Regions from separate parts of the Isachenkonia alkalipeptolytica genome, predicted to be linked through region 2. Evidence: riboswitches for the same ligand, from Rfam matches in the RefSeq annotation. Region 2 holds a riboswitch; the other holds the start of a gene.

Region 1 (3,418 bases), on a different contig from region 2:
GGAGAAGAAGAAGTGGTAATAGAGGGTATTCCTGGAGGAAGAATTCATAATGGCGGGCGGATCAAATTTGGTCCCGATGAAATGCTTTATATTGCCACGGGGGACGCTGCGGATCCGGAACTTGCCCAGAATGTGGATTCTTTGGCAGGAATGATTTTACGATTGCATCCCGACGGAGGAATTCCCGAAGACAATCCCTTTGATCAGAGTCCGGTTTACGCCTATGGGATACGCAATCCCCAGGGGTTGGCCTGGCATCCGGGGACAGAAGAGCTTTTTTCCAGTGGGCACGGGCCTACGCGATTAGACGTGATCAATCATATACATCCCGGAGGCAATTACGGTTGGCCCGAGATTACCTGCGATGAAGAGGACTCGGATTTTGAGGAAGCGGTAGTATGTTATACAGAATTTACATTGGCCCCTTCAGGGATGGACTTTTATCATCATGAAGATCTTGTGGAGGAATCCCTTTATGTTGCAGGATTGAGAGGCAATATGGTTATGCGTATTGACTTTAACCGGGAAGGAGAGTTCCTGCGTCAGGAAGCCCTGTTTCAGGATTACGGTAGAATTAGGACCGTAGTTTATCATGAAGGATCCTTATATATCGCTACAAACAACCGGGATGGTAGAGGGGTCCCCGCATCGGAGGATGATCGGATTATACGAATTACACCAATACTATTAGAGTAGAGGAGCAGTCAGCGTGAAATTCTTAGAATATATTAAACGAATGATAATATTATCCCTCATTTTAACAGTTGCTGTAAATTTACTATTGTTCGGATTCCGCTACTTTCCTTTTGAAATTTTTATTAAGTGGGTTTGGCGATTTGATTTTGGCAATATGGTTGTTATCATCCCCTGGTTCGCCATGGTGGTCTTATCTTTGTTTTTTACGTTGCTGCAATATATTATTCGGAGAAAAGGCTGAAAAGTGTACCATGGGGTCCGACCCCTTGGTACACTTTTTAACTTAAATTTCTTATATATTATAAAATTCATTGACCTTTCGAATGAATTTCGTTATGATGAAATCAGATTAAAACTTTATATGTGGTTGATTGGTATTTGGAGAATGGGTAAAGCCCATACCGTAGGAGAAAGGGACACTAAGCCATAAGGTGTACCGAAGCTTTCAGGTTATGTACAAATACCGGGACACAACTCTGGAGAGTACCCGAGGGGTCGTCGACGAAGCAAGTAAGGGATCTAAAACAAAGAATCCTTATGAAACTTTCAGATACAAAGGACAGAGAACAATAGGCATGTTTAATTTGCGTGCGATTGTTTCTCCGTCCTTTTTTTGTTGTCAATTTAAAAATAATCCGGAAAATCGGTAAAAAGAAGGAGGGGATTTACAGCTTTACTGAAAGGAATAATCTCAAAACTATATTAAGTTAGTTAAAGGTTAGTCACAGGAATACTACATAAATTTATGAGGAGGAAGGAACATGGAAATATTACTTGGAACCATGATGTTAATTGCAATGCTTTTGATTTTTTCGATTTTTAGTCTTAAGGCCCCTAAGGGTCAAGAGGCTATGTCCGGATTGGCCAGTGCGGCGATTGCCACTTTCTTAGTGGAGGCCATCCATTTGTATATTACCGGAGATTTTCTGGACATTGCATTTCTTGGAGAAGTAGGCAAAGTCTCCGGGAGCATGGGAGGAGTCGCGGCGGTTGCTCTTACAATGATTCAAATGAAAGTGAATCCTGTCCTTGCGGTATCCGCGGGCGTAGCAGTGGGAGGAGCGGGAATTCTTCCGGGATTCATTGCAGGTTACATCCTGGGTTTAGTCACCCCCCATATTGAGCGACGCATACCTGCGGGAATGAATGTTATATTTGGGGCATTATTAGTAGCTCCACTCGCGAGAATAATTGCCCTTAGCAGTGGGCCTATGGTGGATTCCACGCTTTCCAGTATTGGTCAGATGATCTCTGTAGCCGCGCTGCAGTCACCACTTTTTATGGGCATTATCTTAGGAGGGCTTATGAAGGTAATGTGCACCTCACCGTTAAGTTCCATGGCCCTTACTGCTATGTTGGGCCTTACAGGGCTACCTATGGGCATTGCAGCCATTGCCACCTTTGGCGGTGCGTTCACCAACGGAATCGTTTTTTCAAAACTGAAACTCGGAGACCGTGGTCAAAGCCTGGCAATCATGTTGGAACCGTTAACTCAGGCGGATATAGTAAGTGCGAATGCTATTCCCATTTATCTTTCCAACTTTCTAGGGGGAGCCCTTGCAGGACTCTCTGCAGCGTATTTCGGTATAGTGAATCACGCACCGGGTACCGCATCTCCAATTCCCGGCCTTATTGCCCCCTTTGCATTTAATAGCCCTCTGACGGTATTCCTTTCTTTAGTGTTTGCCATGGCAGGAGGGATCCTTGCAGGAATCATCGGTGCAAAAACCTTTAGGAACTATCAACCACGAATTGGAAAAAAAGAAGGAAAAGAATCCAATAACCCCATGGAAGCCTCCGCCGTTTAAACCGGGCTTTACAGTTCATATTCAGTTCATATTCCTCTGATACAGTTTTCAAAGAAAAACAGATGAATCATAAGAGGGGGAGAAGTGTATGAAAAACAAACTGGCTTTAGGAATCAGCGTCATAACCGTAGTACCGATGGTAGCCTTATTAACTATTATGAGTATATATCTTATTGATTTTTCTTTTTATAATAAACAGGAGTTTTGGGTTATCTGGTCCATTGTTTTTTTAGTGATCGTACCCTCCAGTGCTTATGCTATAAAATATTTGGTTCCTAAATTCAGAACAAAGGGAAGAACATGGGAGCGGAATCTGGCATTTGTCACTGGGGTGACAGGACAGGTCTTAGGATTTCTAGGGACATTATATTTACAAGCGCCACAAGGTGTGAAGGCATTGTTTATGGTTTACCTTGTGGCAGGTATTCTATTGTCGGTTACCAACTTTATTATTGGAAAAAAGGCTAGCGGCCATGCCTGTGGAGTTTCGGGACCGATAACTCTGATAACTTTTGTCTTTGGTTTTAAAGCCGGTCTGGTATTTTTAGTGATGCCATTAGTCTTTTGGTCGAGGTTAAAGTTGAAACGTCATGATATAAGTGAATTACTACTTGGAACAGTAATCGGTATTACAGCGACGATAATCTCCTTTTTACATGTAGGGTAATTGTTTCGTTTTGGGGTAATAGCTTTCGAAGATAAAAAAATCCTTATTGGAATTGACAGTTTTAAAGATTCATAATACACTCAATTTATCTTTAAAACGAATGAGGGTATGGGTATTAGGGAGAATTTTTTTCAAGGAAAGGACTACTTAACGGACCGACTTGTGTAAAAGGAACTGTTGGAGAAATTACTTAAATCAAGGCAAGGATAAATTTCGGATTAAGGAGGGGTGGAGATGCGATTACTAC
Region 2 (3,418 bases):
TGGGTAATATCGATATCAATGGATTCAATATGCTCATCTCCACCAATAGCCTCTAACATTTCTTCTTTGTTAACAAAAAGTGTTTTGTTCTCAACCTTTGTAGTATCACCAAACTTCACATCTTCAATAAAAATTCTGCCTAACTTAAGCTTCAAAACCTTCACCTCCCTTTTTAATTAAAGACCTGCAAAGCCATCTCTACAGGCCTTCTAAAACCTTAAACAAACTTTTTAATCATCGCTTCTACGTTTTCCTTAGAAGCTTCATCTTTAGTAACCTCTTCTTTCTTCTCTCCATTTTCATAAATGGCAATGGTAGGAAGCCCTAAAACTTTTTGTTTGATCGCCAATCTTCTGGCTTTGGTTGTATCAAGCTTTACAAATTTCACTTGATCTCCATAGACCTCTTCTAAGGCTTCAATATCCGGCATTAAGGCTTTACAAGGTTCACAACCTTCGCTCCAGAAATCTACTAAAACTGTTTTTTCTTCTTGCAATACTTCTTCTTCAAAGTTGCTCTTATCTACAGCTAGCATTTCATTCACCTCCTTGAAAGGGTTGATTTTAGGCTTTATTTATTTTTTATTATATAATTCACTAAGAAGTGAAATATAACCTTAACTATTCTTCAAAAGCGTGTTCAATATATTTTTCCGCTTGGATAGCGGCAACAGCTCCATCTCCTACGGCAGTAGCTACCTGTCTTAGGGTTTTCTCACGAACATCCCCCGCTGCAAATACTCCCGGTATGTCGGTATGCATATTATCATTTGTAATAATGTATCCCGCCTTAGATAACTCCATTTTTCCTTTAAATAAATCGGTTTCTGGAATGTAACCTACAAATATGAAGATTCCAAAAGTTCCGTCTTCCTCATCTGCTTCGTGTTCAGTAACTTCCCCAGTATTCAGGTTTTCAAACACAATAGATTCTACCATGCCGTCCCCTTTAATCTCTTTAACTTGCGTGTTCCAGATAAAGTCAATTTTCTCATTTTTAAAAGCTTTTTCCTGAATTGACTTCGCCGCTTTTAGTTCTTCACGTCGATGGACAATGGTAACTTTTCGGGCGAATTTTGATAAGTGGATGGCTTCTTCCACGGCAGAGTCTCCGCCTCCAATGCAAAACACTTCAAAGTCACTGAAGAAATCTGCATCACAAGTCGCACAGTAGGAAACCCCTTTACCCGTTAACTCAACTTCTCCGGGAGCACCTAGTTTTCGTGGAGTTGCACCCGTCGCTACAATTACAGATTTTGCTTTATACGTTCCTTTATCTCCTGTAAGAACTTTGATTTTATCTTCTAGGTTAACTTCTTGAATGGTGTCTTTTTCAATCTCTGCACCAAATTCTTTACATTGTTCCACCATTCTTGCTACTAGATCCGGCCCTGTGGCATTTTCAATGGACCCTGGATAGTTGGCAACTTCATCGGTGGTGGCGATTTGGCCGCCGGGCTTCTCTTTTTCCAATACTAGGGTAGACATTCGATCCCTTGCTGCATATAATCCTGCGGTTAAACCTGAAGGTCCTGCGCCAATAATAATAACGTCATAAATTTTTTCCATGCTTTCACCCCTTGATTTGATTTTTGATGGTTTTCATAAGTATATATACTCAAGCTTATGCTTGAAACGCCGACTACTTCGCTGACTCTAAAGCTCCTTTGATTAAATGATAATCAATTTCCTGAAAATCACTTAAAAGATCTTGCCTAAGACCTTGGGTGCGGTCTTGAATAGAAAAAAATTTTTTTGTGGTTTCTATACTGTCTTCAATCATTGTTACCGATTGGTAATTCAAGGATTTTGCCTTCCTTGAAATAAGAAGACTTTTATACGGTGTTTCATTTGGCTTAATACTTCCCGAAAGAGGATGAGATAAAAGTTCGTGCCCTTTATGAATTTGGTCCCGGGCATAGTATAAAACCTCCAGGTAACTTCCATCAAGATATAGCAGGAATTTTCTGTTTTGATACATGCTTTTTACTAAAGGATTATTGGTTACAAGCAAATAATTCACGCCCACCCTCCTTTTCTTTTTGAAAGAAATTTCTTTCAATTTATACAAACAAAAACAGAGGAACTATGACAACGCCCGGTTGCATAATCCACTCTGTTCGATTTACCTGAGAGTTTATTCCCAAAATGTCTTGGGCTTTGCTCCTTCGGTGCACTTTATGTGCTTTCCAGAGAACTGTCCAAGTACGGTCCTTTTGCCTGAGAGATTCACTAAAAAATGGGGTTTTTAGTTTATTCCTTCGGCGCCCGGGTTGTTTCCCGAGTCTCTCCCACACTCTTCATCCAGTGTTCTGCTATGAATTTTTAACTTCACAGTCATTATAATATAGATAATTTAAAAGAGCAATAACTTTTAATGAAATTTTAATATTTTTTTAACGAACTTCTTTTTAATATTAATTTCCTCTATTCTCCACCTAAAAATCCGAATCCTCTTTCAACATCATAGGAAAGTTCCATTGCCTTAATACTTCATAAATCACGACTGCGCATGCATTCGATAAATTAAGGGAACGGGCTTTTTCAATTTGCATCATGGGTATGGTGATATTGTTTTCAGGACTTTCTCTTAAAATCTTCTCAGGGATCCCTTTGCTTTCTTTTCCAAACATGATATACAGATCCTCATAGCTTTGATAATTGACATCACTGTAGAGGCGATGAGTTTTGGTCGTTGCATAAAAGATGTTTTTATCCTGATGCTTCTGATTAAATTCTTGATAGTTTTTGTAGTAATAAACTTTTAAAGAACTCCAATAATCGAGGCCCGCCCGTTTTACTGCCTTTTCTTCGAGGGAAAACTTAATAGGCCCGATGATGTGTAAAGTGGTATCGGTTACGACACAGGTTCTAGCGATATTACCGGTGTTTTGAGGGATTTCCGGTTCTAATAATACGATATTCAACGACATGATCCATCTCCTTTATAATCTGCTTCTTAATTACTTAATTCTTGCGGGATTACTAATACAACATTTTACTCTACCCCGGGATAAATGTCTATAAAGCTTAAATAAATGGGTATGATTTATTGTATATTCTTTAAAACTATTTCATAAAGGCGGTGGGTAACAATGAACACTCCTGAAAATCAAAGCACCTTTAATATCACTCATATTTACCACAGCGGGGTAATGATTGAAACCGAAGAAAAACTTCTTATCTTCGATTATTTTCATGAAAACGGCGCATTTGATGAAAAAGAATTTTTAAAGCTTCTACGACATCATGGGCATAAGGATTTTTATTATTTCGCAACCCATGGTCATCCCGACCACTTTACCCAAAAGATCCTCACTCAAGATTTTCAAAGTTCACAGGGCATGACCCGATATGTGTTCAGCGACGATTTAAAGACATATCATCAGGCTCACAGCAACATCACCCTTTGCCGGTCT

Evidence for each region. Region 2 has a riboswitch for glycine ahead of ISALK_RS11910 (GrdX family protein). Riboswitches for the same ligand answer to the same signal wherever they lie in the genome.
Region 1: it holds a riboswitch for glycine, as region 2 does, so the genes downstream of both, ISALK_RS07985 (PTS sugar transporter subunit IIC) here and ISALK_RS11910 (GrdX family protein) in region 2, are expected to answer to the same signal.

The regions. Positions count from the first base shown of each region.
Region 1 is NZ_SUMG01000008.1:14,307-17,724, forward strand. It holds gene ISALK_RS07980 (PQQ-dependent sugar dehydrogenase) at 1-696, shown strand, start outside; glycine riboswitch at 1,163-1,269, shown strand; gene ISALK_RS07985 (PTS sugar transporter subunit IIC) at 1,458-2,504, shown strand; gene ISALK_RS07990 (hypothetical protein) at 2,593-3,171, shown strand; gene ISALK_RS07995 (homocysteine S-methyltransferase family protein) at 3,406-3,418, shown strand, end outside.
Region 2 is NZ_SUMG01000018.1:22,669-26,086, reverse strand. It holds gene ISALK_RS11925 (glycine/sarcosine/betaine reductase component B subunit) at 1-155, opposite strand, end outside; gene trxA (thioredoxin TrxA) at 218-535, opposite strand; gene trxB (thioredoxin-disulfide reductase) at 621-1,568, opposite strand; gene ISALK_RS11910 (GrdX family protein) at 1,642-2,022, opposite strand; glycine riboswitch at 2,114-2,194, opposite strand; glycine riboswitch at 2,198-2,303, opposite strand; gene ISALK_RS11905 (tRNA (cytidine(34)-2'-O)-methyltransferase) at 2,438-2,932, opposite strand; gene ISALK_RS11900 (MBL fold metallo-hydrolase) at 3,095-3,418, shown strand, end outside.